DNA from 3 places in the Microbacterium sp. ZXT2-5 genome. Region 3 is predicted to be linked to each of the others. Evidence: predicted binding sites of a transcription regulator. Region 3 holds the regulator's gene; each other region holds the start of a gene.
What was found. Region 3 encodes HspR, which represses chaperone genes until heat shock. Its sites were predicted from a motif close to AAGTTGAGTCNNNNNGACTCAACTT; they were not measured.

Region 1 (10,246 bases), 660 kb from region 3:
CGAGGTGTTCCCGCCCAGTCAATCCACATCGGCTGAGACGCGATCGCAGCGACAGCAGGGTCGCGGTCCATCTGCATGAGGGCGACCCGTTCGTACAACGACTCGAACCAGACATGTCCGCCTGTCGTGGCGGCCCAGTACTGACCGGTGTAGTTCTTCTTGTGCTTCCACGACTTCGGGGTGCGAACCTTGTCGACGGCCTCGAAAGCCACATCACGCACGTCAGCAGAATCACGGCGATGATCCACGCCAAGAACGACGTACTCAATCTGAGCGTGCGGGACTTTCACCGCAGCCGCGGGTTCCCAACGCTTCAACGACATCTGCTCTCCGATCTCGACGAGATGTTCAGTTGGAGAGTCCTCTGACGCCGCCAGAGTACGACCGACCAGATACCCAGCCGGCGAGACACGCCCGCGGTCGGACGAGGAGCCCGCAGAAACTACAGATGGGTTGGCAGAAACTACAGGTCGATTGTCACGACCACAGAATCGATGGCAAAAACTACAGATGGGTTGTCATCGGACATCAAGGGCCGCGTCGCTCGGCTCGGCGCGGACGCGCGGCCCGCACTCTCAGCGAATTCATCACAAGAAGATAACGGCGAAAGCTTCCCTCTGTTACCTCGTCGTTATAGAGTGCTTGCACGGTAGTTGTTTTGCTGTGGCAGCTGCCGACATGTGATTGCAGGACACTCTTGGTGCAAGGGACAAGGGCCGGTCGGTAGCCTCTCCGACCGGCCCTCACCCTGTGCGGACACTTCCTCCCACCCCTGGCCGCGATCCATCACGAAGACATAACGACGAGTGCTTGCCACCGTTACCTGGTCGTTATAGAGTGCTTGCACGGTAACTGTTTTGCTGTGGCAGCTGCCGACATGTGATTGCAGGACACTCTTGGTGCAAGGGACAAGGGCCGGTCGGTAGCCTCTCCGACCGGCCCTTACTCTTGCCGCGACCCGGATCAATGCGACGAAGGAGCGTTGATGCGGGTCACACTCCGCCGCCTCCGCCGCCGCCCCCGCCGCCGCCGGCGGACCCGCCGCCGGACGAGCCGCCGGAGGACGACGAAGACGCGGCCGAGGCGGAGAGGGTCGAGATGCCCGCCGAGAACGCCGCGGCGTTGAAGCCCGAGGTGCCCGCGTACCAGGTCGGCGAGTTGCCCTCGCCGTAGAGGACCGCGAGCTCCTTCGACCACTCCTTCTCCTGCCCGAACACGACCGCGTACGGCAGGAGGGTCTCGTAGAGCCTGAGCTTCACACGCGGATCGGAGATGTCGACCGCAACCCGCTCTGCGCCCTGCGGCGACTGCAGCATGCGGATGCGGTCGGCCTCTGCCCATTCGATGAACTGCTTCAGCCCCCCGAGGTGGTCGCGCGCCTCGGCCCCGGCGGCGGTGAGCGGCCTGCGCGCGACCATCGCCCCGACGATGATCGCGACGAACGCGGCGACGATGATCAGCATGATCGGCCACAACGGATTCACGAAGGCGGCGAGTGCGCCGAGGCCGAGCAGGAGCACCAGCACCGCCGAGCCGATCGCGATGACGATCGGCCACACCCGGGCCTTGAGCGGCACCGCACGTCGCAGGCCGCGCGTCCCGAGCTCCAAGGCGGCCGCCTTGAGCACCTTCTGTGCGGTGGTGGAGAACCGCGTGTCGGTGCGGCCGAACTCGAACTCCTCCCCCGGCACGCCACTGGGGAAGAGGCCGGGCAGCAGCATCCGTCCATCCCCGTCCGCGAGCGCGGGGTTCACCAGCACGGCCTTCAGCCGCGTGCCGCCGAACCACTTCGGGGGACCCTCCTCGATGCGGATGCTGCCGACCACCGCCTGCTCGAGCACCTCGGCCGGGATCGCCTTGGTCGTGCGGCCCAGCAGCACGGCGCTCTCGAGCGCGTCGATCCCGCGCGGCGGCGTGTACTCGGCGATGATCACGGGTCGCCCCGGATCGTCGCGCAGGTGACGGACGCGCGCGACCGCCGCGAGCGCGAGCGCGCTCCCGAGGCCCACCAGCGCGACGCCGGCCTGCAGCCAGCCCCACGGCGACGCGAAGTACGAGGAATCGAACTCGGTGAACGTGTCGGGTTCGAACCCGATCGCGATCGTCATGGTCTGGTACGGCTGAAGACCCTCGACGGATGCCACGACCGCGCCTGCGTCGTCGCGGATGGGGCACGTCTGGTCGTCGCCCTGCTGCCCGAAGTAGCACGCCTGTGCGCCGGTGCGCGCGGCGGCGAGCTCGTCGGGCATCGTCACGCGCGCCGTCACGCGACCGAACGGCTGCGGCCACGCGGTGCCGTTGACGTCCCAGTAGAACTCGTCCGCGCCGGTGTCGGCGAAGTACCGCGTGACGTTCTCGAGCGTGTAGGTGAAGACGTACGTCTGGACCCCGTGCACGTAGCCGTCGGCTCGGGACGTCATGATGTAGAACCCGTCCTCGGACTCCGTCTCCGCCGCCCGCTCGGCGCCGCTCTCGTCGGTGATCGACACGAGCTGCGGGTTCAGTGGTGCCCCTTGATACGAGTCCGGGATGATGCGGCGCATCCCCCGGTTCTGGTCGATGTCGGGGAACCGGGCGACGAAGGTCTCGACGACGGTGAGCGTGCTGGTGCCGTCGCCTGTGCGGCCGAGCTGGTACTCGACGTCGAGGCTGTCGAACGAGAAGTCGTCGACGCCGGCGTGCGCCGGTACCGGCATGGCGAGCGCGAGCAGCAGACCGGCGAACACGGCGAGCGCGAGGCCGGCGATCCCGAGTCGCCGTGCGCGCGAAGGCACGGCAGCAGAAGTCCCCATGGGGCCAGCCTAGGGTCGACCCGAGGCTCTAATCTGGACGCTATGACCGATCGCCGCCTCGCCATCGACGCCTGGGAGAGTCTCTTCCGCGCGCAGCACGAGGTGTTCGGCGACATCAACGACGACTTCCACGACGACAGCCTGAGCCAGGCCGAGTACGACGTCCTGCTCACGGTCACCCGAGCCGCCGACATGACCGCGCGCCTGCGCGACGTGACGGCGAACATGCTCATCAGCCAGCCCAGCGTCTCGCGGCTGGTCGACCGCATGGTGACGCGCGGGCTGCTCACGAAGTGCGCGGATCCCGACGACGGCCGCGGAGCGCTCGTCACCGCGACGGATGCCGGTGCGTCGCTGTTCCGCCGGATCGCGAGCGCGCACGGACGTGCGATCGCCGAGCGGATGTCGCTGCTCTCGGACGACGAGCTCGCTCAGCTGCGCGACCTCACGGCCAAGCTGCGCAAGAAGCAGCCCAGCTGCTGAGCCGCGGGCCGGTCCGTCACGGTGTGCGACGGCGGAGCGTGAGGGACGCCAGGATGAGCGAGCCGACGGCGAACGCGACCACGACGAGCAGTGGCCCGAACACGTCCCATCCCTCGTCTCCGGCCGTCACCGCGTTGATCGTGTCGATCGCATAGCTCAGCGGCAGCACCTTCGAGATCTGGTACAGCGCGTCGGGCATGTCCTCGCGCGGCATGAACAGGCCGCCGAGGATGATCTGCGGGAACACGATCAGCGGCATGAACTGCACCGCCTGGAACTCCGTCCGCGCGAACGCGCTCGCGAACAGTCCGAGCGCGCTGCCCAGGATCGCGTCGACGACGGCCACGAGGCCGAGCTGCCAGAGCGGTCCGTCGACGTCGAGCCCGCACACCCACACCGCGAAGGTGACGGTGACGATCGCCTGCAGGGTCGCCATCAGCCCGAAGGCGAGGCCGTACCCCAGGATGAAGTCGGTCTTGCGGATCGGGGTCGTCATCAGGCGCTCGAGCGTGCCCGACCTGCGCTCGCGGAGGGTCGTGATCGAGGTGATGAGGAACATGACGATGAACGGGAAGAGCGCCAGGATGGCCCCCCCGAACTGGTCGAAGACGCCGTCCAGATCGCTGAACAGCCACGCGAACAGCCCGACCAGCAGGCTCGGGGCGACGAGCATCAGGGCGATCGAGCGCGGGTCGTGGCTCAGCTGCCGGAGCACGCGGCCGGCGGTCGCGACCGTCAGGGTGCCGTTCACGGCGCACCCCCGTCCTTCGCGCGTCGCGCGGGCGCGTCCGCGTTCCGGCGTGCCTCACGGCGGGTCAGGGCGTGGCCTTCGTGGGCGTCGGCCGGGGCGTCCTGCGCCCGCCGCAGCGCGTCCTGCTGGACGAGCGCGAGGAACGCGGCATCCGGATCCGTCTCTCCGGTGTCGGCGAGCAGACCGCCGGGGGTCGTGTCGGCGATGATGCGCCCTGCCCTCATCAGCACCAGCCGGTCGCACCGCAGCGCCTCGTCCATGACGTGACTCGACACGATGAGCGTCGCCCCTGCGTCGGCGAGTGCGCGGAAGACGTCCCAGAGCTCGGCGCGCAGCAGCGGGTCCAGGCCCACCGTCGGCTCGTCCAGCACGAGGAGCTCCGGCGCGCCGAGCATCGCCACACCGAGCGAGACCCGCGTCTCCTGGCCGCCGCTGAGGGAGTCGATGGTCTGATCGCGCTGGTCGGCGAGCCCGACCTGCTCGATGACGCGGTCGACGTCCGAGCGGTGGGCGCCGACGAGCCGGGCGAAGTACCGCATGTTCTGCCGGATGGTGAGGTCGCCGTAGACCGAGGCCGCCTGAGTGTCGTACGACACCCGCCGGCGCAGCGCCGCCGATCCGGCCGGCTCCCCCAGCACGGTGACGGTGCCGCCCTCGACCTTCTGCACGCCCACGATCGCGCGCATCAGTGTGGTCTTGCCGCAGCCGGACGGTCCCAGAAGGCCCGTGATCTCTCCGCGCGGAACTTCGAGATGAAGGTCCCTGAAGACCTCGGTGGTGCCGCGCCTCACGTGCAGCCCGCGCACCGTGACGGCATCCGCTGCAGGCATATTCATCACGTGTGAACAGTGACCCCGCGGCGGCACGCCGTCAAGAGGTCCGGAGACGCAGGCCCGGAGTCCGGGCACCGCGTCCGGTGATGGACGGCCGTAGGGTGGGCGCCATGCACACACGCAACCAGGCCAGGCTGCAGGTGGTGGCCGGTCCGATGTTCGCCGGCAAGTCCGAGGAGCTGCTGCGGCGGGTCCGCCGCGCGCGCATCGCCGGGCTGTCGGTCGAGGTGCTCAGCCATGCGCTCGACGATCGGCGCGGCGAGGGTCAGGTCAGCTCCCATTCGGGACTCAGCGTGGCGTCGAGGCCGGTCGCCGACGTCGCCGGGCTCGTGTCCGCCGTGCGCGGCAGGGACCTGGATCTCGTCGCCGTCGACGAGGCGCAGTTCTTCGGTCCCGAGCTCGTCGGCGCCGTGGACGGGCTGGTCGCCGACGGCGTGGACGTCGTGGTGTCGGGCTTGTGCGTCACGTTCGACGGGGAGCCCTTCGAGCCCCTCCCGTCGCTGATGGCGATCGCCGAGGACGTGATCAAGCTGACCGCGGTGTGCGCCGTGTGCGGGGAGGACGCCGCATTCCATCAGCGGATCTCGGCAGCGGATGCCGGTGACGCAAGGATCCCGACCCGCGCGCAGATCGGCGGCATCGAGTCCTATCAGGCCCGCTGCCGCCGGCATTTCACCGGCCGCGGGAGCCGGTGAACGAGGGCCGCAGTGCCAGGATGAGGCATGACCTTTGGGCTGGCGCGCGATGTGATGCGCCCGACCGACTCGCCGCGCGCCGACCGCGTCACCTATGTCGAGCTCTTCTTCGACCTCGTCTTCGTGTTCGCCCTGACGCAGCTGTCGAGCTATCTCGCCGAGCACCAGAATCCGGCGGGCCTGCTCGAGGGCGTGATCATGGTGTGCGCCCTGTGGTGGGCGTGGGTCTCGACCACGTGGGTCACGAACTGGCTCGACCCCGTCGCGCTGCCCGTGCGCGGCGTGGTGATCGGCCTCGCCTTCGTGGCCCTGGTGATGAGCGTGGCGATCGCGGAGGCGTTCGGCGAGCGGGCGTGGGCATTCGCCCTCGCCTACGTCGTGCTGCAGATCGGCCGCACGGCGTTCATCGTGTGGGCGACGCGTCGCCATGACCGCCAGGTGTCGCACGACTTCACGCTGGTGCTGGTCTGGACGGCTGTGGCCGCGGGCCTGTGGATCGCCGGGGCACTGCTGCCGCTGTGGTGGCAGCTGCCGCTCTGGGCGGCCGCCCTCGCCGTGGAGCTCCTCGGCACCATCCTCGGCTTCCCCGTTCCCGGACGCGGCCGCGTGCTCATCGGCGCCTGGGACCTCTCCGGGCCCCATATCGCCGAGCGCACGGCCCTGTTCGTCCTCATCGCCCTGGGCGAGGGGCTCCTGGTCACCGGGTTCGCCTTCGTGGCGAAGGAGTCATCGGCCGAGTCCATCATCGCCATGGCGGCGGCGTTCGCCGCCGCGGCCGCCATCTGGTGGATCTACTTCGATCACGGCGAGCGCTTGGGCTCGGAGGCGATCGAGGCGGCCGACGAGCCCGGCCGCCTCGCGCGGACGGCGTATACCTGGATCCACCTCGCCATCATCGGCGGGATCGTCGCGCTGAGCGTGGGCGACAAGGAGGCCCTCGCCCATCCGCGGGCAGCCGGCTTCGCGTCCACGGTCGCCGTGCTGCTGGGCCCGCTGCTGTTCCTGATCGGCTGCGTCCTCTTCCGGCGCGTGCTCGAGCAGCGGTGGGCGCGTGCCCAGCTCGCGGGCATCGCGGCGCTGCTGGTCGTCGGCGCGGTGGCGCTGGCCTCGGGCGGGATCGGTGCGCTGTGGCTCACCGTCGCCGCCTCCGTCGTGCTCGCCGGAGTCGCCGCGGGCGAGACGCTCGATCGCGTCCGCCGCGGCCGCCGCAGCGGAGGCTGAGCGGGCCCGGACCGGCTGCTGCGGCCTCGCTCCCGGGCCGTGCGGAAAGACGGGATGCCCCGTCCCCGGCGTGGGGACGAGGCATCCGTCGATCGTGTGCGGCTCAGCCGGTCACTGCTCGATGGGCTGCGGCGCGTCCGAGGTGGACTCGTGCGCCTGGATGGTGGGCGACGACCCCTCGGTCATCACCTCGACCTTGCGCGGCTTCGCCTTCTCGCTGACGGGGATCGTGACGCTCAGCACGCCGTTGTTGTAGCTGGCGGAGATGCTGTCGGTGTCGATCCCCTGGCCGAGGTTGAGCTGCCGCAGGAAGCTCGCGGCCTCGCGCTCACGGGTGATCCACTTGACGTCTTCGCCGCTGTGGAGGGTGCGCTCGGCGCGGATGGTCAAGAGCTGGCCGTCCACGTCGATGTCGACGGATCCCGGGTCGATGCCCGGCAGATCGGCGGTCAGGACGTAGTGGTCGCCATCGCGGTACAGGTCCATCGGCATGCGGCGCGGGCCGCGTCGCGTGTCGAAGAGACTCGACGCCAGACGATCGAGATCACGGAACGGGTCATACGTAGCCATGGTTGTCTCCTCTCGTTCTTGGAGTTGAGTCGAGTCGACTCAACTAATCACAGATTAGCACTCGAAGGGTGCGAGTGCTAGGTCCGCTGTTCGCCGTGAACGAACGCGTCAGCACTCGATAACGTTGACCGCGAGCCCGCCCTCGCTGGTCTCCTTGTACTTGTGCGACATGTCGATCCCCGTCTGCCGCATCGTCTCGACCACGGCATCGAGCGAGACGTAGTGCGAGCCGTCACCGCGCAGCGCGAGCCGCGCCGCAGTGACGGCGGTGGACGCCGCGATCGCGTTGCGCTCGATGCACGGAATCTGCACCAGCCCGCCGACCGGGTCGCAGGTGAGGCCGAGATGGTGCTCCATCGCGATCTCGGCCGCGTTCTCGATCTGGCGGTTGGTGCCGCCCATCACGGCGGTGAGCCCACCGGCGGCCATCGCGCACGCCGACCCGACCTCGGCCTGGCAGCCGCCCTCGGCCCCCGAGATCGACGCGTTCGCCTTGAAGAGAGAGCCGAGCGCCGTCGCGGTGAGGAGATACCGACGGATGCCGCGGCGACGGTTCGCCTCGGCGACCTCGCGCTCGTCCCACCCGGCGATCGCCTCGGGCGCGGCGGCATGCCCGTGGTAGCCGAGGAGGGCGCTGCCGACGAGCTCGCCGTACGGGGTGACCGCGTTGCCGGCGCCGAGCCCCGAATCGGCGAGGAAGCGCCACCAGTACATCGCCACGGCGGGCACGATCCCCGCGGCGCCGTTCGTGGGCGCGGTCACCACGCGGCCACCGGCGGCGTTCTCCTCGTTGACCGCGAGCGCGAAGGCACCGAGCCACTCCCCCGGGAGTTCGCGGCGACCGTCCGCTTCCGCCGTCTCGAGCTGTGCGCGGATGGCAGCGGCACGCCGCTTCACGCCCAGCATGCCCGGCAGCACGCCGTCGGCGCGCAGACCGGCCTGGACGCAGGCGGCCATCGCATCCCAGATGGCGTCCAGCCCCTCGGCGACCTGCTCCTCGCTGCGAAGCGCCGTCTCGTTGAGGCGGGCGGCCTCGGCGATCGTGAGGCCCCGCTCATCGCACAGCGCCAGCAGCTGCTCGGCGCTGTCGAAATCCATCGGGTACACGGACGCTGACGCAGTGGCGCCCGCGCCGGTCGACGGGTCACCCTCGCGGCGGATGAATCCGCCTCCGACCGAGTAGTACGTCTCGCGGGCGATGAGGCCGGCACCGGACACCGGCTCGATCTCGACCGTCGCGGCGGACGCGCCGGTCTCGCGGATGCCGGGACCGCTCAGCGCGCGTGCCGGGCCGTCGTCAGCGGATGCCCACGCCTCCAGCGTCATCGCGTTCGCGTGCGCGGGCAGCCTGGTCCGCGGCGCGAAGACGACGTCGTCGCGCCGGAACGGCACGGCGTGGACGCCCGCGACGGCGAGCGCCTCGCCGTCGGGCCATCCGCTCCACGCCGCACGGACGGCATCCGGATCCACCGTCTCGGGTTCGTGTCCCTGCAGGCCTGCGACCACCGCGTCCGGCGTGCCGTGGCCGATGCCGGTCGCGCCGAGCGAGCCGTAGAGCGTGCAGGTGACCCGCCGCACGCGGGGCAGCGCACCGCAGGCGCGCAGCCGCTCGGCGAAGTCGTGGGCCGCCCGCATGGGGCCGACCGTGTGGGAGCTCGAGGGTCCTACGCCGATGGAGAACAGCTCGAACGCCGAGACGTAGGCGCTCATCGCCACCAGGCTAAAGCACGCCCCGTGCGATCTGCAGGGCGTTACCGAGTCGATAGGAGCACGATGCGCGCATCACGGCGATTCCGCGAGGCAGTCTGTCGACTCACGCCGATGGCCGGAACGAGACGAGCCCCACCGTGTTGCCCTCGGAGTCCTTCACGAAGGCCTGCCACTCGTCGTGCCCGGCGGGCCCGAGCGTGTCGTCGGTGTGCGTGAAGATGACGTGCGGGGGCGAGACCACGTCCGCGCGGCCCCCGAGCCGCTCGAGTGCCCTGTCGACGTCGTCGACGCGGAGGTAGAGGAGAGACGGTGGGGCCGCGCGATCGAGCAGGAGCCGCACCCCGTCGAGGTCGAAGAAGAGGAGCCCGGGCGGATCGAAGACAGCGGTTGCAGGCGCTTCGAGCAGTGCGGAGTAGAAGGCCGCAGCACGCTCGAGATCCTCGGCGTGCTGCGCGACCTGCACGAGTCTCATGGCGTCATTGTGGCCCGCCCGTACGCGACGTGCCAGGCCGCACGCAACCCCCCTCGCGCCGGAGCGAATCGGGGAGTATTCAGGAGGGAATCGACCTCTGGAGGTGGACGATGCTGTTCGTCATCTATCTGATCCTGCTCATCGGCGGGATGGTGCTGTTGGGGATCTCGTTCTCGCTGCCGATCCTCTCGGCACCGGCGTTCGTGCTCGGCGTGCTGATCGTCTGCGGCGCGGTCGCGGTGCCGATCACGGCAGGGATCTTCGAGCAGCGGAGGTAGCGCGCGCCGTCTCCGCCAGGGCGCGTCGACGTACGCTGGGTTTCTTCCGCGAAGGGGGCTGCGATGTCCGTCCACGATGAGCACGTACCCGCACACCGGGTGCCCGGGCCCGGCGAGCCGGACATCCCGGAGATCGAACTCGACGAGACCATCGCTCCTCGGCCCGAGGAGGAGGCCGCCGACCTGCTGCGGGCGGAGCCGGACGTGGCGGATCACCGCGACAGCGCGCACGATGACCGAACACGGTCGTGAGCGCGTGGGGTCTTGATGGTGACGCCCGGCTTACTCCGGCACGTACTTGAACGAGAGCTGGATCCGGGTGCGGAACAGCAGCGCGCCGTCGTCGCCGACCACGACGTCCTGTTTCGTGACCTCCGCCACGCGCAGGTCGTGGAGCGACCCGGACGCTGTGGTGATCGCCTCTCGGGCCGCCTCCTCCCA
Region 2 (10,246 bases), 1.2 Mb from region 3:
CGCGCGCCGACTTCCGCCGCGTGCTGGGAGAGCTGCGGAGCACGTTCGGCTCGCGGCTCGTGCCGCTGGAGCTTCCCGTGGGCGAGGAGCAGGGCTTCCATGCCATCGCCGACGTGCTCGGCGAGCACCTGCTGGTGTACGACGAGGGGGGTCGTCATCAGGAGGAGCCCATCCCCGCTGACATCGCCGACGAGGAGCACCGGCTCCACCAGGATGCGACCGAGGAGATCGTGTCGCACGACGACGCCCAGCTGGAGGCGTACCTCGACGGCGACGAGCCGTCCGCCCGCGAGCTCGGCCGCACCCTCGCGAAGGAGGTCGCCGCGAACGAGGCCGTCCCCGTGCTGCTGTGCTCCGCCGGCTCGGAGGCCGGCGTCGACCGCGTGCTGGATCTGCTCTGCGAGCTCGCTCCCGCGCCGGGGACGAGAGACGGGTCGATCCGCATCGGCGTCGACGACGACGGCGAGGGCGGTACCGAGCAGGCGGTCGCGATCGACGCGGCCGGCGAGCCGCTGGTGCATGTCTTCCGCACGCTGGCCGATCCGTTCGTCGGACAGGTCGCGATGCTCAAGGTGCTCTCCGGGGTGCTCCGGCCGGGGGACCGGCTGCACAACGCGACGACCGGTGCGGACGAGCGGATGCCGGCCCTGTTCCGGCTGCGCGGCGCCGAGCACCTCCCTGCCGACGCTCTCCGCGCCGGCGACGTGGGCGCGGTGGCCAAGCTCGCCGGCACGCCGTCGGGCTCGCTGCTGTGGAGCAGGCCGCGCACCGGTGCGCGGCCGAGGCGCCTGCCGGAGCGGCATCCGGTGTACGCGGTGAGCCTGGAGCCGGTCTCGCAGTCCGACGACGCGAAGCTGACGACCGCGCTCGCGCGGCTCGTATCGGACGACCCGACGCTCGTGGTCGATCGTGCAGGCGGGGCGACGGTCCTCCGGGGCCTCGGCGACACGCACGTCGCGGTGGCCGTCGAGCGGCTGGCCCGCGTGCTGGGCGTGCACGTCGAGACCTCGCCGGCGCCGGTCGCCTACCGGGAGACGATCGCGGGCACGGCCAGCGCTGAGGGCAAGCTGAAGAAGCAGTCGGGCGGTCACGGGCAGTTCGCGGTTGTGCAGTTGCGCGTCTCGCCGCTGGCGCCCGGCGGCGGGTTCGAGTTCCAGGACTCCGTCGTGGGCGGTGCCGTACCCCGCTCCTACATCCCCGCCGTCGAGAGGGGTGCCCGTGACGCGCTGGCGACGGGAGGGCCGCAGGGGCATCCAGTGGTCGACGTGCGCGTGGAGCTCTACGACGGCAAGGCGCACTCGGTCGACTCGTCCGAGATGGCGTTCCGCACGGCGGCATCGCTGGGGGTGAAGGCGGCACTGGCGCAGGCGGGCACCGTGCTGCTGGAGCCGGTCTCGAGGGTGACCGTCACCGTCCCGGCGACACTGCAGGGCCCGGTTCTCACCGACCTCGCCGGCCGCAGGGCTCGCGTCGGTTCCACCGAGCGCAGCGACGACGGCCGCGCCCGCATCAGGGCGACGGTCCCAGACTCCGAACTGCGCCGGTACGTGCTCGACCTGCGCTCGCTCACTGCCGGCCAAGGTGAGCTCGAGATCGTGCCGGAGCGTTACGAGCCGGCCAACGGGGTGCGCTGACGGGGCGCCCGCTCCGCACCGGCACGCGCCCGGAGGCGAATTAAGCCGAACGCGTGACACGGGGCCGTCTGCGTTCCTACAGTGGTCACATCGACGCGGGCTGTGGGAGCCTGCGGACCGGTGTCGCACGCGGTGGAATGGGGAGTGGGCCGTGGAGATGGACTCGGGATCCAAGGGCGACGCGGCCACCGCCGCGCCGGTGACGCGCGGAACGCTGATCTGGTTCGGCCTCGCGTTCGTGCTGCTGTCCTTCTTCGCCGCCTTCCTCGGGTCGTGGCTGGCGAGGAGCGTCGACACGGCGGACCCCGCCCCGTCGCCTTCCGCCACCGTCGCGACGCCCGAGTACGACGAGGTGCTCGCCGACGTGCTGCCGGCGGGCTCCGCCGTGCGGGCGGGCTCGGGACCGCCGGAGTCGGGCAAGGGGTATGAAGGCGATGTGTACATCGACATCCTGACCGCGGACCTGTATCTGTTCCAGGAGGACTGGTCCTTCGTGGCGAACCTGCGGGACGCGGCGGCTGAGAACCTCAGCGGCGAGCAGGGCCCGGAGGGCGCCCAGGGCCCCGCCGGCCCGCAGGGCGAGCAGGGCGAGGAAGGCGAGCAGGGGGAGCAGGGGGAGCAGGGGGAGCAGGGGGAGCAGGGTGCGCCCGGCACCCAGGTCCTGCTCGGCACGTCGGAACCGGACGCGGACGCCTGCGCAACGGACGGAGATGTCTTCATCGACATTGTGACGGTGCAGTTCTACCAGTGCGCGGCCGGCGAGTGGGTGCTGTTCGGCCCGACGCCCGCGCCCGAGCCGTCGCCGGACGAGTAGACCTCAGCGTCGCGTCGACGCGGTGACCGTGAACTTGGCATTCCGGCCGATCTGCGTCGTCGGGCCCACGATGCGCTCGAGTGCGGAGCGGTACCGCAGACCGGAGTTCCACACCGCCCACAGCCGCCCGCCCGGCTGGAGCACGCGGGCGGCCTCGGCGAACATGAGCGGGGCGATGCCCTCGTGCACCGCTGAGCCGGAATGGAAGGGCGGGTTGAGGGCGATGAAGGCAGCGCTGCGGTCGGCCCGCGAACGCAGCATGTCGTCGCGGACCACCTCGACGCGGTCCGCGACGGAGTTCGCGGCAGCCGTGGCCAGGGCGGATGCCACGGCGGCGGCGGACTGGTCCGTCGCGAGCACGCGCAGCTTTGGATTGCGCAGCGCGAGCGCGGTGGCGATCACGCCGGTGCCGCAGGCGAAGTCGATGGCCGGCGACGCGCGATCGTCTGCGAAGGGGAGATGCTCCAGGAGGAACCGGGTGCCGATGTCGATCGAGGGGCCGGCGAACGCGCCGCCGAACGCGCACACGACGAGGCCGTCGTGCACCTGCATCCGAGGCTCTGGGTCTGCGCCGCCGCGGGGCTCACGGGCGACGAGCACCCGCGACTTCTGGCGGGCGTGGCTGACGTCCAGCCGTGCGAATCGCTCGCGCAGGACGTCGTTCATCGCGAGCGACATGTGCTTCACCCGCCCGCCCGCGTAGACCTCCACGTCGCGGGCCGCGTGCGCCGCGACCAGCCCGGCGATGTCGCGCAGGGCGTCGAGGGAGCGCGGCAGGCGCAGCAGCACGACCCGCGCGTCGCGCACCAGCTCCGGGTCCAGCGGCAGCGACGAGAAGGCGTCACCCAGGCCGCAGTGCGCGGCGTTGGCGGCCAGTGCCCGCTCGCCGGTGAGCGGGTCCTGGTGGACGCGGACGCCGCGCGCCCCCTCGGCCGCTGCGCCCAGCGTGAGGGCGCCGTAGCCGTCGCCGATGACGACGAGCTCGCCGGCGTCGGCTCTGCGACGGGCGGCGGCCGATTCGTCGAGGAGCAGCCGGTCCGCAGCATCCGCCGCCAGGAGATCGGGAGCCTCGACGTCGGGCCACCGCCGCAGACCGTCGATCGAGAACGTCACCGTCCCACGGTATCGGTCGCCGCGTGGGATGGATCGGCCGCCCGGCCGCGGATGAGCGGCGCTCGGACGCGCCGGGGGCTAGCATTTAGCCCGTGTCCGAGCGTCCGTTCAGCCCCGTCATCGCGCTGCTGACGGTGGCGAGCGTGTGGGACCAGCACCTCGGCGCCCAGCTGCGCGACCTCGGGCTCACCACCAGGAAGTACGGGCTGCTCGCGCACATCGACGTGACCCCGGGCATCTCCTTCAGCGAGCTCGCCCGCCGCTCTCAGATCACGGTGCAGTCCGCGCACACCGCCGTGCAGACCCTCGTGGACGCCGGACTCGTCGCCGACGCCACCGCGCATGCCGGAGCGGCGTCCGATCTTCGCGTCACCGACCGTGGCGGCGCGGTGCTTCGGGCAGCCGAGGAGCGACTGGCCAGGCTCGACGCCGCCCTCGCGGACGGCGCGCCGGAACTCGCCACCGCGCTCGAGGGACTCCATGAGGAGCCCTACGGGTTGGACCGCCCCCCACGCCTTCAGGGAACCTGAAGGAGTTTCAGCTACGCTGAAGGTGTGTTTCGCAACCCGCATTCCCTGTTCCGCTTCCTCGCCATCGCGGAAGCCGTCTCCTGGACCCTCCTCATCGCCGGACTCATCGCCCGTGCCGCCACGGGGTGGGCGCCGGGCGTCACCATCGGCGGCGGCATCCACGGCTTCATCTTCCTGTCGTACGCGGCGACGGTCGTCCTCGTCGCGCTGAACAACCGGTGGCGGGTCGCCCCGACCGCCGTCGCACTCGTCAGTGCCGTGATCCCCTATGCGACGATCCCGACCGAGCTGTGGCTGCAGCGCACCGGACGGCTGGCAGGAGCGTGGCGGCTGGAGGAGACCGATGACCCGCGCGACGCGAGCTGGTTCGACCGGCTGATGCGCTGGTTCCTGCGGCGACCGTGGGTTCTCGGTGCGCTCATCGCGCTCGCGGTGATCGCGCTCTTCGTGGTGCTGCTGATCCTCGGCCCGCCCGGCGGGCGCGACTGAGCCGTCACCGCCGGGAATAGCCCGCGCCCGAGCTCGCGTTGAAGTTGACATCGCAGGTATCAAGTTCAAGACTTGATACTCGTCCACTCAAGTTCAGGAGAGACGGAATGCCCGAAGACTTCACCCCACAGGCCGGCGGCGAGGAGAGCTCGTTCGACGAGTTCCTGGCACGCTACCTCGCGGGGGAGCGTGCGCGCGCAGAGCGCTCCATCGATCTCAGCCGGTACCTCGGCGCCCGCACGCAGGAGCTCCTCCAGCGCGCCGGCAGGTACGCGCTCGAGCGCGGCCAGCACGAGTTGGACGCCCTCCACGTGCTGCGCGTCCTCGTCTCCGAGCCCCCGGCCCGGGACGCGGTCCGTCGCATCGGCGCCGACGTCGCGGCGATCGTGCGCGCCGCGGAGGACCGCCTCCCCGCCGCGTCGGCGGCTGCCGACGTCGACGGGGCCGTCGTCACCTCGTCGGTGCAGCGCGCCCTGTTCCACGCCTTCCAGGTGGCGCGCTCATCCGGCTCGACGTACGTCGACCCCGAGCACCTCTTCTTCGCGCTGGTGCTGGCGCAGGACACCCCTGCCGGTCAGGTCCTGGCACGGGCCGGCGTGACCGCCGAGGCGCTCACGCAGGGCGCCCGCGAGACGGTGTCGCCGTCCGCGGCACCCGACGGCGATGACGAGACGGATGCCGCGGCATCCGGCACCCCCATGCTCGCCGCGTACGGCACCGACCTGACGGCTCGCGCCGCGGCCGGCGAACTCGACCCGGTGATCGGGCGGGCCGACGAGATCGAGCAGACGATCGAGATCCTGAGCCGCCGCACCAAGAACAACCCCGTGCTCGTCGGCGAGGCCGGCGTGGGCAAGACCGCCATCGTGGAGGGACTCGCCCAGGCCATCGTCGACGGCGCGGTGCCGGAGCAGCTGCTCGGCCGGCGCGTGGTCTCGCTCGACCTGCCCGCGATGCTCGCGGGCACGCGCTACCGCGGCGACTTCGAGGAGCGCCTCACCAAGACGATGGACGAGATCGCCGCCCGCAAGGGCGAGCTGATCGTCTTCATCGACGAGGTGCACACCGTCGTCGGTGCGGGCGGCGCCGGTGACGGCGGCATGGACGCGGGGAACATCCTCAAGCCACGGCTCGCGCGCGGCGACCTGCACCTCGTCGGTGCGACCACGCTCAAGGAGTACCGCCTCATCGAGAAGGACCCGGCGCTGGAGCGCCGGTTCCAGCCGGTGAAGGTGGGCGAGCCCTCGATCGAGGACGCCGTGCTCATCCTGCGGGGCCTCAAGTCCGCGTACGAGGAGCACCACGGCATCGTGTACACCGACGAGGCGCTGCGGGCCGCCGTCGAGCTCAGCGACCGCTATCTCACCGAGCGCGTCCTGCCCGACAAGGCGATCGACCTCATCGACCAGGCCGGTGCGCGGCTGCGGCTGCGCCTGGGCGCCCAGGTCGACGTGAGCGGTCTGATCGAGCGGCTGGCGACCCTCGAGGCGGACAAGAACGCCGCCGTCTCGGCCGAGCACTATGAGGAGGCGTCGCGCATCCGCGACGAGATCGGCGACGTGCAGGGGCGGATCGAGCGGGCGACCGCTGCCGGCGCCGCGACCCGCGCGGATGCGATCGTCGACGAGCCGGAGATCGCCGCGGTGATCAGCCGTGCGACCGGCATCCCGGTGAACCGCCTCACCGAGACCGAGCGGGAGCGCCTCGCGGCGCTCGAGGACGAGCTGCACGGCCGTGTGATCGGCCAGGACGACGCAGTGACCGCCGTCGCCAAGGCGGTGCGACGCAACCGCACGGGCATGGGCGACGCCCGGCGCCCGGTCGGGTCGTTCCTCTTCCTCGGCCCGACGGGCGTCGGCAAGACGGAGCTCGCCAAGGCGCTCGCGGCGAGTCTCTTCGACGACGAGGGCGCCGTCATCCGCTTCGACATGAGCGAGTTCGGCGAGCGGCACACGGTGTCGCGGCTGGTCGGCGCGCCTCCCGGATACGTCGGCTACGACGAGGCCGGCCAGCTCACCGAGCGCGTGCGGCGCAACCCGTACTCGATCGTGCTGTTTGACGAGATCGAGAAGGCGCACCCCGACGTGTTCAACCTGCTGCTGCAGGTGCTCGACGACGGGCGCCTCACCGACGGACAGGGCCGCACGGTCGACTTCCGCAACACCGTGATCGTCATGACGTCCAACCTCGGCTCGGAGTTCCTCGCCTCGCGCGGCGGCGCCATCGGATTCCTCCCTGACGGGGGCGGTCCGACCGGCTTCGGATCGGAGAAGGATCTGCGCGATCGCGTGTTCGGCAAGCTCCGCGAGGCGATGCGACCCGAGTTCCTCAACCGCATCGACGAGATCGTGCTGTTCCGCAAGCTCGAGAAGCCGCAGCTCGAGCGCATCGTCCGCCTGCTGCTGGGGGCATCCGAGTCGCGTCTGGCCAGGCGCGAGGTCGACCTCATCGTCACCGACGGCGCCGTGGCGTGGCTGGCCGAGCACGGCTACGAGCCCGAGTACGGCGCGCGCCCGCTGCGCCGGCTCATCCAGCGCGAGGTCGACGACCGCATCGCGGACCTGTTCGTGACGGGTGCGCTGGCCGACGGCGGCACCGTCACCGTGGATGCCGCAGCGGACGGATTGTCCGTCGCAGCCGGTTCGGCGTTCGCGGCGGCCGCATAGCGGACCCCTCAGGCCGAGAGGCGCCGTGCCGTCGGGCACGGCGCCTCTCGTCGTCCGGCCGGCGAGGAGCCCGTCCCCGCGCCGGGAAGCGCCGGCGGCTCACGCCGACAGGAGCCTCCGCAGCGTGCGCGCGTTGTGCACCGCGTGGCCCTCGCCGTCGTTGTTGAAGTACGCGTGCACCTCGTGACCCGAGCCCTCCCACTCGCGGATGCGCTCGGCCCACCACGCGAGGTCGGCATCCGAGTACGAGCCGCGGTACAGGTGCCTGTGGTCCGGGCCGTGAAGGCGCACGTAGACCAGGTGCGCGGTCGCCCGCAGGACGCACGGCAGCCGCGCCCCGCTCATGACGCAGTAGGCGGCGCCGTGGCGTTCCAGCATCCCGAAGACGTTCTCGTCGACCCACGACGGGTGGCGGAATTCGATCGCGGGCCGGGTCCACGCCGGGAGAGTCGAGAGGAAGTGGTCCAGCCGCGCGTCGTCGCGCTCCATCGCGGGATGGAGCTGGACCAGCAGCGGGCCCCGTCGCCCGTCCAGTTCGTGCATGCCCCGCGTGACCCGATCGATCCACACCTCGGGCTCCAGCAGCCGCCGGGCATGGGTCAGCCCCCGCGGCGCCTTGACCGCCATCTCGAACCCCTCGGGAAGCCGGTCGCGCCACGCGGCGAAGCGCGCGTCGGCGGGCCAGCGGTAGAAGCTGCCGTTGAGCTCCACGACGTCGAACTCGGCGGCGTACTGGTCCAGCCACCCCCGCTGATCCCCGTGGTAGAGCACACCTCGCCAGTGCGGGTAGACCCAGCCCGACGTCCCGATCCGTGCCATGTGCCCAGGATGCATGTGCTCCTCGACGCGTCGGGAGCGGGTTGCGAACCGGCAGGGATGCTTGTAGACCCTGCGCTGTCCGCCCGCGTGATCGCGCGGTGTCGGCGCCGCCTGCCAGAGTGGGTCCATGACCCGCATCGGCGCGATCTTCAACCCGTACACGCACACCCCCGACGAGTTCCGCGACGCGGTGCTGGCGGCCGAGCGCGCGGGCGTCCCCGAGCTGTGGGTGTGGGAGGACTGCTTCCGACTGTCCGCCTTCGCCGCCGTCGGGGCCGCACTGGCGTGGACCGAACGGCTGAGCGTCGGGATCGGCATCGCGCCGATGCCGCTGCGCAACGCCGCGGCGACGGCGATGGAGATCGCGACGCTCGAGCGGCTGTTCCCCGGCCGGCTGCTGCCCGGCGTCGGTCACGGGGTGCTGCCGTGGATGGGTCAGGTCGGCGCGCGCGTCTCTTCGCCGCTCTCGCTCATGCGCGAGTACGTGCCCGTCCTGCGCAGCCTGCTTGCCGGCGAGCGCGTCGACGTCGACGGCTGCTACGTCCGGCTCGACGGCGTGCAGCTGGACTACCCGCCGGCGACGCCGCCGCTCGTGTACGCCGCAGCCGAGGGTCCGAAGACGGTGCGGTTGAGCGGAGAGGTCGCCGACGGCACCGTGCTCGATTCCGGACACACCGCGACGGAGGTCGCCGAGCGCGTCTCGGCGATCCGCGATGCGCGGATGACCGCGGGCCGGGCCGGCGAGCACGACATCGTCGCGTACGTGGTGACGGCGTTCGGGGCGGATGCCGAGGCCCGCGCGATCGCCGACGTCGGCGACAAGCCCGACCCCGCCGAGCGCGCCCTGTGGGGGGATCCCGCGGCCGTCGCGGCGGGTGCGGGCGCGTTCTTCGACGCCGGCGTCGACGAGGTGGTCCTGCTCCCTGCGTCGCGCACCGGCATGCCGGAGTTCTACGCCGCCGCAGGAGAGGTCGCCCGGCTCGTGGAGCGCGGGCGGTGAGCGCGCGCGTCTCGATCGGGATCGCGGCGGCCGCCGGCGCCGATCTCGCTGCGCGCCTCGCACCGCAGATCGAGGCCGCCGGCTTCCACGCGCTGTGGGTCAACGACACCCCGGGCTCCGATGCACTGGAGGTGCTCGCCGCGGCCGCTCGCGCGTCGGAGCGTCTGGTCCTCGCGACCGGGGTGCTTCCCGTCGACCGGCGCGAGCCCGCGCAGATCCTCGAGCGCGTCGCCGAGCTGGATCTGCCCGCCGACCGGCTCGTGCTGGGGATCGGCTCCGGCGCGGGCGCCGTCGGCGCGCTCGCGCGGGTGCGCGACGCCGCCGCCGCGCTCCGCGAGGGCTCCCGCGCGCGCGTCGTCGTCGGGGCGCTGGGCCCGCGGATGCGGCGGCTCGGGGCCACGGCATCCGATGGTCTGCTCCTGAGCTGGCTCACGCCCGAGGCGGCGCGCGAACAGGCGGCCGAAGCCCACGGGCGCGCGTCCGACGCCCACGTCGCGCTGTACGTGCGGACCGCTGTCGAGGACGCGGCGATCCCGCGGCTGGAGGCCGAGACGGCGCGCTACGCGGGGTTTCCGGCGTATGCGGCGAACCTCGAGCGGCTCGGCATCGACGCCGGCGCGACGGTGCTGCGTCCGGACGCCGTCGCCGACGGCCTCGCGGCGTACCGTCCTCACGTCGACGAGGTGGTGCTCCGGGCGATCGTGGCCGAGGAGTCCCCGGCGGCGTACGAGCGGTTCGTTCAGGTCGCGGCGACCGCCGCGACCTGAACGAACCGGTCAGCGTCCCGTACGCGGGACCTCGAGGTCGACCCACACCAGGCGGTGGTCGCTGCTCGGGAAGGGGAAGACGCCGGTCAGCGCCGACAGCGGGTCGGCCTGCACGGGCCAGAACACCCCCGCATCGGCGATGCCGAGCTGACGCGAGGGAAGCACGTAGTCCGCGCGCAGGTTGCCCGGTGCCGTGTCGGCGAAGTCGGCGGTGTCGTAGCGCGGGTCGCCGCGGTGGGTGCCGTTGGCGCCGCCCTGCAGCGCGGCCGCCTCGACGGCCCCCGCCGACGCCGGCAGCGGATCCTGGATGCGACGGTTGCCGAGCAGCTGGTCGATCGCGGCGTCGACCGAGTCTCCGTCCAGCGGGTCCGCGTTCTGGTCGCCGAGGATCACGAACGACTCGGCGGGTGAGAG
Region 3 (10,246 bases):
TCCTCCGCCAGCATGAGCCGGACGAGATAGTCGACGATGAACATCGCCCACGTGACGAACACGACCGTCGTCGCGATCGTGCGGGCCGTCCCGTCGAGGTCGGCGATCACCCGCCACGAGTACGCCACCAGGTAGGCGAGCCCGGCGATGACGAGCACCGTCTCGGTGCGTGCATGCCAGGTTCGCTCGTCCACAGCCGAATCATGGCGCATGGGGCCGCGCGACGGCCCGCAGGCGCGCCCGCGCGCCGGGATCGCACCGCGCATCGCTCGCGATGCGCGCGTCCCGGCCGCTAGGGTGTGGCCATGTCGGGCCCCACCGCGCCCTCGCCGGAGCCGGCCGCAGCACCGGCGCCGCGGCTCACCGTCCGCCGCCTCGTGCTGCTGTCCATCCCCGCGATCCTCATCGGCGTGCTGTCGGCGCTCACGCTCCGGGTGCTCGAGGAGATCGCCGACGGGCTCGAGGATGTGCTGTGGACGAGCATCCCGGGCTCCCTCGGCATCGACCCGGACTCGGGGTGGTGGATCTTCGCCGTCCTCACCGCCACGGGCGTCGCGGTGGGGATGGTGGTGTGGCTCGTGCCCGGGCATGCGGGGCCCGACTCAGCCACCACCGAGCTGGCCGCGACACCGATTCCGCTGTCCGCCCTCCCCGGGCTCGCGGTGGTGCTCATCCTGAGCCTCGCCGGAGGGGTGAGCCTCGGGCCCGAGAACCCGATCATCGCGGTGAACGTCTCGCTGGCGGTGGCCCTCGTCGCCCGCATCGCGCGCGCGGTGCCGGCGCCGCTCGTGGGGGCGCTGGCGATCTCGGCGACGATCGGCGCCCTGTTCGGCACGCCGGTGGCCGCCGCCCTCGTGTTCACCGGCATGGTGGGCGGGTTCGCGATGGGCGGGTCGCTGTGGGACAAGCTGTTCCTGCCGCTCGTCGCCGCAGGAGCGGGTTCGGTCACCACCTTCCTGCTCGGCGGCGGCTTCGGCGCGGCGGCGCCGTTCGCGCCCTACGGCACACCGCAGCCGCTCGATCTGCTCCGCGGCGCGCTCATCGCGTGCGCGGCCGCGGCGTTCGCGCTGGTCGGCGTCTACCTCTTCCCCCTCGTGCACCGCGCCTTCCACGCCCTGCGGCATCCGCTCCTCTTCACCGTCGCCGGGGGCATCGTACTGGGCGCCCTCGGCGCGATCGGCGGACCCCTCACCCTGTTCAAGGGGCTGGATCAGAGCGCCGAGCTTCTCGCCGACCCGGGCGACCACCCACCGGCACAGCTCGTGCTGATCCTGCTCGTGAAGCTGGCGGCGCTCGTCGTCGCGGCATCCGCCGGCTTCCGCGGCGGGCGGATCTTCCCCGCGGTGTTCCTCGGAGTGGCGGCGGGACTTCTCGGCAGCGCCCTCGTGCCGGGCATGTCCCCCTCGCTCGCAGTGGCCTGCGGTGTGCTGGGCGTGGTGATCGCCATCGCCCGCGACGGCTGGGTCGCGCTGTTCGTGGCGGTGGCGATGGTGGACGACATCACAGTGCTGCCGATGCTCTGCCTCATCGTGCTGCCGGCGTGGCTGGCGGTCACGTGGGCGCGACCGATGCTGATCACGCCCGAGGACCTCGCCCGCGAGCGGTCGCCCGCCGCCCTGCCGTGGGAACGCCGGTCGGCCGGGCACGGCACGTCGGCCACTCGGGACTGATCAGCCGGCTGCGGGCGCGCGCGTGTCCTGCTCGAGGGCCGCGGCGTTGCGGATGAACAGCACGATCCACGTGAAGACCAGGATGCCGGCGACCAGCTCCACCGCCGTGAGCGTGTAGTAGCCGGCGAAGAAGAACCCCGCCAGCACGAGCGTGACCCCGAGGAACAGCCAGCCGAGCACCACGAACGCGCGCGGGATGCCGGTGATCCATCGGGGCAGCCCGATGACGAGCACGCCGTACGCGACGACCATGCCGGAGGCGACACCGGTGTGCAGGGCGAAGAAGTCGTCGACGGGGAACAACCCGACCAGTCCGAGGAACACTCCGACCACGATGAGGCTGACCCGAACCCGCCCGACGCCCTTCGGGTTGTCGGTGGGGATGCCGCGTGTGGAGTACCGCGCGAGCGTCGTCACCAGGAAGCCGGCGACGATGATCGTGATGTTGAAGGCGAAGGCCGACACGTTCGACGACATGCCGAGGGCGCTGAGGTTGTCCTTCCACCAGTCCGGGTTGCTGGCGGTGAGCATGCTGGCGAGGACTCCGAACACCAGGAACACGGCGAGGACGGCGGCGAGCAGCTGCAGGTCCATGTGGCTCGCCGAGTAGAAGGCGACGTACCCGCTCGCCGCCGCCGCCGCGCCGCTGAGGAGGATCGCCGCCACGGGGAACACCTGCGCGCCGATGAACGCCTGCTCCAGGATGACCGCCAGCAGCGTCCAGCCCAGGAGCGCGATGACGCCGTGCGCGAAGGCGAGGGCCGCGACGTCGAGGTAGTCCAGCACGCCGTACCGGCTGCGGCCGCCGCGCACGTGGACCGCGAACCGGCCGGCGATCACCGCGGCGAGCGCCGTGACGCCCGAGGCGATCGCGGCGAACTGTCCAGCAGACCCGGGCCCGGCGATCGGCGCGGGCTGGAGCCCGAACGCCGCGAGGGCGGCCAGCCCGACGACGACGAACGCGAGCGCGCCGACGCCGAGGGCGAGGGATTCCAGCGAGCGCTCGCTGGAGGCGTCGAGCAACCGCGTCGCGGTGAGGCTGCGCCGCGTCGCGGGCTCGTCGGGGACCTTCGAGTCGAGTGAGGTCTGGGTCATGACTGCCTCCGGGTGCGAGGTGGGCGAGCGGTCGGGTCAGGAAGGAGAAGCGGCGTCTCGCGCCGCGGCGGCGGGGGTCGCGGTGCGGTCGCCGGAGAGCCAGCGCAACCATAGCGAGCCGGGGTCGCCCTCGAGGACGAGCGCCCGGACGAAGAGCGTGAGCGGGATGGACAGGATCGCGCCGAGCGGGCCGATGACGAAGGTCCAGAAGATCACCGAGAAGAAGCTCAGCGTGAGGCTGAGGTCCACGGCGTCGCTGACGAACTTCGGCTGCACGAGCACCTGCAGCACGACGTTGACGACGCTGTAGACCGCGATCACCGCGAGCAGCAGCGGCCAGCCGCCCACGACGAACGCGAGCACCGCGGGCGGGATCAGGCCCAGGACGAAGCCGATGTTCGGGATGAAGTTCGTCACGAACGCCAGCACCGCCCACACGATCGGCGCCGGCACGCCCAAGGCCCACAGGGCAAGTCCGTCGATGATCGCCACGACGGCGCCGAACGACGCGTTCACGACGTAGTAGCGACGGATGCCGCGGTTCAGGCGCCGGACCCGCGCGAGCACCGGTCGGCGCTCGGCGCCGAACACGCGCTCCGCGTCGCGATACCGTGCCGCGTCGGCCCCCGTGAAGATGATGTACGAGACGACGAAGAAGAGCGCCGTCAGGACGGCGAGCACCGTCCCCCCGAAACTCGAGAAGAGCTGCACGAGCGCCTGCGGATCGAGGACGGAGGCCGCGGCATCCGTCGCCTCCTGGGCGAGCCCTGCCGACGCGAGCCAGGCGCGGAAGTCGTCGACGCCGCCACGCAGCTGGTCGAGGTAGTCCCTGACGAGCTGCGCGAACTCCGCGCCGGCCACCCACAGCAGCAGTCCCATCAGCGCCAGCACCAGGTAGGCGACGAGGATGACTGCGGTGGTGCCCGCCCACCGCGGCCAGCCGCGGCGATCGAGCGGGCGGCGGACGGGCTCGCAGATCACGACGAGCACGATGCCCAGCGCGAGCGGCCCGACCAGCTCGCGCGCGAAGTACACGCCCGCGAGCACGATCACGGACGCCGCCAGCACGATCAGCACCCTCGCACCCGGCGACAGCACGGGTGCCGGCGGGGCGGGTGGCGCAGCGCGGGTCACGGCGTCAGGGTACCGAGGTCTTCGCACCGCGGCGGGAACGGCGCGCTCGCATCGTGGGCGCCGGGCCGCGCTCCCTGTCGCGCATGCGTCCGGTGATGCCACACTGAGCGCATGTCACTGACCGAGACGAGCCCGATCGCCCAGAGCTGGGCGGCCCCGCGATCGCTGCAGCAGCACCTCGACGACGGCCGTGCGGCGCGCGAGCGGACGCCGCGCGAGTCCCTGGCCGTCCTGCCGACCGGCGAGCGCGATCCGATGGGGATCCTCGACGCGCAGGACGAGACGCGCGTTCCCGAGCTGGTCCCGATCCGCACGGAGCGCATGGCGGCGAACCCGTTCGCGTTCTATCGCGGCACCGCGGCGCTCATGGCGGCAGACCTCGGCCGCTCACCGAGCACCGATCTGCTCGTCGGGTCGTGCGGCGACGCGCACGTGGCCAACTTCGGCCTGTACGGGTCGCCGCAGCGCACCCTCGTGTTCGACCTGAACGACTTCGACGAGGCCGCGTGGGCGCCCTGGGAGTGGGACCTCAAGCGCCTGGTCACGAGCATCGTCATCGCCGGCCAGTCGACGTCGCGCGACGACCGGGTGATCCGCGACGCGGCGCTCGAGGCGGTGCGCACCTACGCACGGTCGCTCCGCGCCGGCGCCAAGCGCAGCCCGCTGAAGCGCTACTACGACCGGTTCGATGCGCTCGCGGCCGAGGAGGCCGCGGACGCCGAGACCCGCGACGTCATCGCCGGCGCCGTCCGCGACGCCGAGCGGCGCACCGGCAAGCGCGCCGCCCGGAAGCTCACCACGTTCGACGACGACGGGCGCATCGTGTTCGTCGAGTCGCCGCCCACCATGACGCACGTCGGCGCGCTGATGGAGGGCCGCGTGCTGAGCGTGCTCGACCAGTTCCGCGAGTCGGTGAGCGTCGACATCCGCGCCCTCCTCCAGAAGTACTCGCTCTCGGACGTGTCGCTGCGGGTGGTGGGCGTCGGCAGCGTCGGCACGCGCTGCTTCCTGCTGTCGATGCAGGACGGCGACGACGGGGTGCTCATCCTGCAGGGCAAGGAGGCCGGCCGCAGCGTCCTCATCGAGCACGGCGGGATCGAGCAGCCGCCCGGGGTGACCCGCTACATCGAGCAGCACGGCGAGGGCGGCCGCGTCGTGGCGATGCAGCGCATCCTGCAGGCCGTCTCGGACCCGTTCCTCGGCCACGTGCGCCGCTCGCCGGAGGGGGCCCAGCGCGACTTCTACGTGCGGCAGTTCCACGACATGAAGGGCGGCTTCGAGATCGACACGCTCGACGACGTCCCCTTCCGGTGGTACGCCGACGCGTGCGCGGCGACGCTCGCCCGTGCGCACGGGCAATCGCCCGACGCGGCCACGGTCTCGGGCTACGTCGGCCGCGGCAAGGCCGTGGGCGAGGCGATCCTGGAGTGGGCGTACGCGTACGCCGCGCTCTCGTACGCCGACTGGGAGCTCTTCCGCAGGCACCGCAACGTCGACGCGGTCTGACGGCGGCCCTGGCGGCGGCGTGCGTACACAGCGTCGGAGGTCTGTGCAGACACGCCGGATCACGGATGCCTCGGCCCGGCGTGTCGCCGAGAACCTCCGATTCCGTGCCCGGCGTCAGGCCGACGGCGGGTGGGAATCGAGCCACTCTCGCCCGACGCGCTTGGTGACCTTGAGCAGCCAGGCGTCGGTGATCACCTCGCGCAGGTGATCGGCGGCGACGGCGTCGAGCCGTACGAGCACCGCGGGAAAGCCGTCGAAGTGCGGGATGGTGAAGAACGCGTCGGGATACGTCTCGAGCAGCGCCTCCTTCACCTGGAGTCCGTCGGTGCGCACGCCCACGATGTCGCCCGCCGGCCAGCTGCGGCCGAGCGCCTCGAGCTGCTCGAGGTCGCGCCGGCTCGGGCCGCGCTGCCAGACGAAGGCGCCGGCCGGCGTGCGCCAGGTCGCCCCGCCGCGGTGCCCGTCGACGCGCTCGACCACCTCCGGCAGGTCGAGCGCGATGGCGCGCACGTCGTCGAGGGTCGCCATGCCCCCATGGTGTCGCACCCGCGGCTTCGGCGTAACCGGCTGCACCGGCGCACGGACACCACGGGACTTTCGGCTCACCCGGGCGTACCCGCACGCTCGTAGCGTGTGCGGTGGAGCCCTCGCGGGCTCGATCCGGAAGTGAGGCACATCATGAAGCGCCTGCCCGTGCAGATCACCCTCGGCGCGGTCGTCCTCGTCGCCGGCGTGCTGCTGTTCATCCAGACCGCCGGGTGGGCGACGATCCCCGGCCCCGTCTGGGCCGCTGTGCTGGCCGTGGCGAGCGGCGCGTTCTGGTTCGTGTTCTTCGCCGACGCCGACGCGTGGTGGGCCGCCATCCCCGGTGCGGCGCTCGCCGGCGCCGCCGTCACACCGCTGATGGAACTCGACCCCGACGGACTCGGCCAGTGGACCGAGGTGCCGATGCTGGCCCTGCTCGGCGTCGGCTTCGCGGCGATCTACCTGCGAGACCACCGCCGCTGGTGGGCGATCATCCCGGCCGGGGTGCTGCTGACGCTCTCGATCGTCACCGCCATCGCGGCGGCGGCGAGCGGTCCCGTCGTCGGGGCCGTCTTCCTGACCGGCGCGGCCGTGACGTTCGCCCTGGTCGCGCTGCTGCCCGGCGGCCAGACGCGCCGGTGGTGGGCGCTGATCCCTGCCGGGGCGCTCGCGATCGCCGCGCTCGTCGTGCTGGCGGGAGCGTCGGAGTGGCTCCTCGTGCTGAACCTCGCCTGGCCGCTGGCGATCGTGGCCGCCGGCACGTTCATCATCTGGCGCGCGCTGCGCCCCAGCCGCCGCTGAGGCGTCCGCTCAGGATGCCGGACCGCCGGGCCGATCGGCATCGCCGGTCGCCGGCGCGATCGGTGTGCGCGGGCGCCACACGACGATCTCGGTCGCCCGGCGCACGCGGGTGCCGTGCCGCAGCGTCACCACCGAGCCCGTCGAGCCGGCCGCGAAGACGCGCGCACCCGGACGCTTCTCGAGCTCGGCGCGCATGCGGTCCTCGAGGTCGCGCACGCGGCCGTGGAGCTCCTGCACGCGGTTCTCGAGCTCGAGGATGCGCATGATCGCCGGAAGGCCGATGCCGTCGGACGACATGCGCGCGACCTCGCGAAGCTGCTCCACGTGGCGCAGTGAGTACCGCCGGGAGCCGCCCTGCGTGCGGGCGGGCACGACCAGACCCAGCCGGTCGTACTGACGCAGCGTCTGCGGGTGCATGCCCGACAGCTCGGCGGCGACGGCGATCGCGAAGATCGGGGCATCCTCGTCGATCTCGTTCTCGGTCATCATCGTCACCTCCTCACGTCCCGAAACGAGGATGTCAGCCCCGCGCCTTCGTCATGAGGTCGGCGCGCGGGTTCTCCTTCGGCTCCAGGCTCTGGAACCGCTCGAGCGCCTCGCGGGCGGCGTCGTCGAGGTGCGACGGCACGGCCACCTGCACCTCGGCGAGCAGATCGCCGGTGCCCTTGCTCGTCTGCACTCCGCGACCCTTCACCCGCAGCACGCGGCCGGAGGGGGTGCCCGGCGCGACGCGCAGCCGCACCGGGTCGCCGCCGAGGGTCGGCACCTCGATGGTCGCACCCAGCGTCGCCTCGGTGAACGTCACCGGCACGACCACCCGGAGGTTCAGGCCCTCCCGCGTGAAGACCGGATGCGGCCGCACGGCCACCTGCACCACGACGTCGCCGTGCTCGCCGCCGTCGGGCGACGGGCGGCCGCGGCCGCGGAGCCGGATCTTCTGCCCGTCGGACACGCCGGCCGGGATCTTCACCTTGAAGGGCTTGCCGTCGTCGCCCTGGAGCGTGATCGTCTCGCCCTTGGTCGCCGTGATGAAGTCGATCGTCGTGCGCGCCGTGACGTCGGCGCCCCGGGTCGGGCCGCCGTAGCCGCGGAAGCCCCCGCTCGGCTGCCCGAACCGGCCCGTGCCGAACCCGGTGCCGCGCTGCTGCTGATTGAACATCGCGAAGATGTCGTCGAAGTCCTCGGCCGACTGGTACCGGGCACCGCGGCCCTGGTTGAACATCGAGAAGACATCCTCGAAGCCCCCCGCGCCCCCCTGGCCGCCCGCGGTGAAGCGGGCACCCGAGCCCATTGCGCGGATCTGGTCGTACTCCTTGCGCTGCTCGGGGTCGGAGAGCACCGAGTACGCCTCGCTGACCTCCTTGAACTTCGCCTCGGCGGCCGCGTCACCCTGGTTGGAGTCGGGGTGATACCGGCGGGCGAGCTTGCGGTACGTCTTCTTCAGGTCCGCCTCGCTGACGTCCTTGGCGACGCCGAGCACCGAGTAGAAGTCCTTGTCGAACCAGTCCTGACTGGCCATGGATGCCCCTCTCCGGTGCTACTCGGCCGGCACAGCGACGACGACCTTCGCCGGACGCAGTTCCACCGAGCCGAGCCGATAGCCGATCTCGACGACCTCGAGGATCGTCGTCTCGGTCACACCCGGGGTCGGCGCCTGGAAGATCGCCTCGTGCTGCTGCGGGTCGAACACCTCGCCGGACGCACCGTAGGTGCTGAGCCCGATCCGCTCGGCGACGCCGCGGAGCTTCTCGGCGATCGCCGCGAACGGCGAGCCCTCCTCGAGGTCGCCGTGCTTCTCGGCACGGTCGAGGTCGTCGAGCACGGGCAGCAGGCCCTTCGCGACCGCTCCCTTGGCGCGCTCGATCTCGACCTCGCGCTGCTCCTCGGTGCGGCGGCGGTAGTTGGCGTACTCCGCCTGCAAACGCTTCAGATCGTTCAGCAGCTGCGACTCGAGGTCGGCGATCACGGCGTCCTCGGCCGCGGCATCCGCGTTCTGCTGCGCACCCAGGATGTCGTCCACGGTCAGCTCTTCGCCGTCGGCGTCGCCCCCGTCCTGCGGCGCGGGGCCGGAGGCGTCCGCCTCCGGCCCCTCACCCTCAGGCCGGACCTCGCCGCCGTCTTCCGGCTCTTCGACCGGGTCGGGATTGTGGTCCTTGTTCGCCATGATTACTTCTTCTCGTCCTCGTCTTCGACGACCTCGGCGTCGACGACATCCTCATCGGAGGTCGCCTGGTCCTGCTGGTCGCCGGCCGGCGCGTCGGTCGGGGCATCGGTCGGCTGCGAGGCCTGGCTCGAGGCGTAGATGGCCTCGCCCAGCTTCGTCTGCGACTGCGAGAGCTTGTCGAACGCGGTCTTCACGGCGTCGTCGTCCTCGCCCGCCAGAGCGGTCTTCAGCGCGTCGACGTCGCCCTGCACCTCGGCCTTCACCTCGGCGGGGAGCTTGTCCTCGTTCTCCTTGATGAGCTTCTCGATCGAGTACGACAGCGTCTCGGCCTGGTTGCGGATCTCGGCGGCCTCACGGCGCTTCTTGTCCTCGGCCGCGTGCTCCTCGGCCTCGCGCACCATCCGCTCGATGTCGTCCTTCGGCAGCGACGAGCCGCCGGTGATCGTCATCGACTGCTCCTTGCCGGTGCCCTTGTCCTTCGCCGACACGTGGACGATGCCGTTCGCGTCGATGTCGAAGGTGACCTCGATCTGCGGGATGCCGCGCGGCGCCGGCGCGATGCCGGTCAGCTCGAACGTGCCCAGCGGCTTGTTGTCGCGGGTGAACTCGCGCTCGCCCTGGAAGACCTGGATCGCGACCGACGGCTGGTTGTCGTCGGCGGTCGTGAAGGTCTCCGAGCGCTTGGTCGGAATGGCGGTGTTGCGCTCGATGAGCTTGGTCATGATGCCGCCCTTGGTCTCGATGCCGAGGCTCAGGGGTGTGACGTCGATGAGCAGGACGTCCTTGCGCTCGCCCTTGAGGACGCCGGCCTGGAGGGCAGCGCCCACGGCGACGACCTCGTCCGGGTTCACGCCCTTGTTGGGCTCCTGGCCGCCGGTCTCCTTCTTGACCAGCTCCGACACGGCGGGCATGCGGGTCGAGCCGCCGACGAGCACGACGTGGTCGATGTCGCCGACCTTGATGCCGGCCTCGCGGATGACGTCCTCGAACGGCTTCTTAGTGCGGTCGAGCAGGTCCTTGGTGAGGTCCTCGAACTTCGCGCGCGTGATCGTCTCGCTGAGCGACACCGGGCCGGAGTCCGTGAGCGAGAGGTACGGCAGGTTCACGGAGGTGCTCGTCGACGAGGAGAGCTCCTTCTTCGCCTGCTCGGCGGCCTCCTTCAGACGCTGCAGCGCGATCTTGTCGCCCGAGACGTCGACGCCGGTGGTGTCCTTGAACTGCTTGATCAGGTAGTCGACGACACGCTGGTCCCAGTCGTCGCCGCCGAGGCGGTTGTCACCGGCCGTGGCGCGCACCTGGATGGTCGAGAAGTCGTCGTCCTTGCCCACCTCGAGCAGGGAGACGTCGAAGG

Region 1: the regulator HspR is predicted to act here: its motif matches at 7,367-7,391, upstream of ACZBH1_RS09990 (Hsp20/alpha crystallin family protein).
Region 2: the regulator HspR is predicted to act here: its motif matches at 4,650-4,674, upstream of ACZBH1_RS12695 (ATP-dependent Clp protease ATP-binding subunit).

The regions. Positions count from the first base shown of each region.
Region 1 covers NZ_JBUZWD010000001.1:2,286,682-2,296,927, reverse strand. Annotated here, with positions in the region: gene ACZBH1_RS10025 (TnsA-like heteromeric transposase endonuclease subunit) at 1-323, opposite strand, end outside; gene ACZBH1_RS10020 (DUF2207 domain-containing protein) at 993-2,792, opposite strand; gene ACZBH1_RS10015 (MarR family winged helix-turn-helix transcriptional regulator) at 2,835-3,275, shown strand; gene ACZBH1_RS10010 (ABC transporter permease) at 3,292-4,026, opposite strand; gene ACZBH1_RS10005 (ABC transporter ATP-binding protein) at 4,023-4,862, opposite strand; gene ACZBH1_RS10000 (thymidine kinase) at 4,970-5,554, shown strand; gene ACZBH1_RS09995 (low temperature requirement protein A) at 5,582-6,775, shown strand; gene ACZBH1_RS09990 (Hsp20/alpha crystallin family protein) at 6,887-7,345, opposite strand; gene ACZBH1_RS09985 (L-serine ammonia-lyase, iron-sulfur-dependent, subunit alpha) at 7,454-9,055, opposite strand; gene ACZBH1_RS09980 (VOC family protein) at 9,159-9,527, opposite strand; gene ACZBH1_RS09975 (hypothetical protein) at 9,638-9,805, shown strand; gene ACZBH1_RS09970 (hypothetical protein) at 9,869-10,057, shown strand; gene ACZBH1_RS09965 (dodecin family protein) at 10,088-10,246, opposite strand, start outside.
Region 2 covers NZ_JBUZWD010000001.1:2,833,593-2,843,838, forward strand. Annotated here, with positions in the region: gene ACZBH1_RS12670 (elongation factor G) at 1-1,634, shown strand, start outside; gene ACZBH1_RS12675 (hypothetical protein) at 1,786-2,448, shown strand; gene ACZBH1_RS12680 (class I SAM-dependent methyltransferase) at 2,452-3,561, opposite strand; gene ACZBH1_RS12685 (MarR family winged helix-turn-helix transcriptional regulator) at 3,654-4,091, shown strand; gene ACZBH1_RS12690 (DUF3817 domain-containing protein) at 4,116-4,580, shown strand; gene ACZBH1_RS12695 (ATP-dependent Clp protease ATP-binding subunit) at 4,688-7,246, shown strand; gene ACZBH1_RS12700 (DUF72 domain-containing protein) at 7,346-8,065, opposite strand; gene ACZBH1_RS12705 (LLM class flavin-dependent oxidoreductase) at 8,193-9,065, shown strand; gene ACZBH1_RS12710 (LLM class flavin-dependent oxidoreductase) at 9,062-9,832, shown strand; gene ACZBH1_RS12715 (endonuclease/exonuclease/phosphatase family protein) at 9,842-10,246, opposite strand, start outside.
Region 3 covers NZ_JBUZWD010000001.1:1,624,759-1,635,004, reverse strand. Annotated here, with positions in the region: gene ACZBH1_RS07145 (potassium channel family protein) at 1-194, opposite strand, end outside; gene ACZBH1_RS07140 (ion channel protein) at 306-1,670, shown strand; gene ACZBH1_RS07135 (DUF998 domain-containing protein) at 1,671-2,765, opposite strand; gene ACZBH1_RS07130 (AI-2E family transporter) at 2,802-3,899, opposite strand; gene ACZBH1_RS07125 (DUF2252 domain-containing protein) at 4,011-5,405, shown strand; gene ACZBH1_RS07120 (MmcQ/YjbR family DNA-binding protein) at 5,520-5,933, opposite strand; gene ACZBH1_RS07115 (hypothetical protein) at 6,084-6,731, shown strand; gene ACZBH1_RS07110 (heat shock protein transcriptional repressor HspR) at 6,741-7,220, opposite strand; gene ACZBH1_RS07105 (DnaJ C-terminal domain-containing protein) at 7,252-8,250, opposite strand; gene ACZBH1_RS07100 (nucleotide exchange factor GrpE) at 8,269-8,895, opposite strand; gene dnaK (molecular chaperone DnaK) at 8,898-10,246, opposite strand, start outside.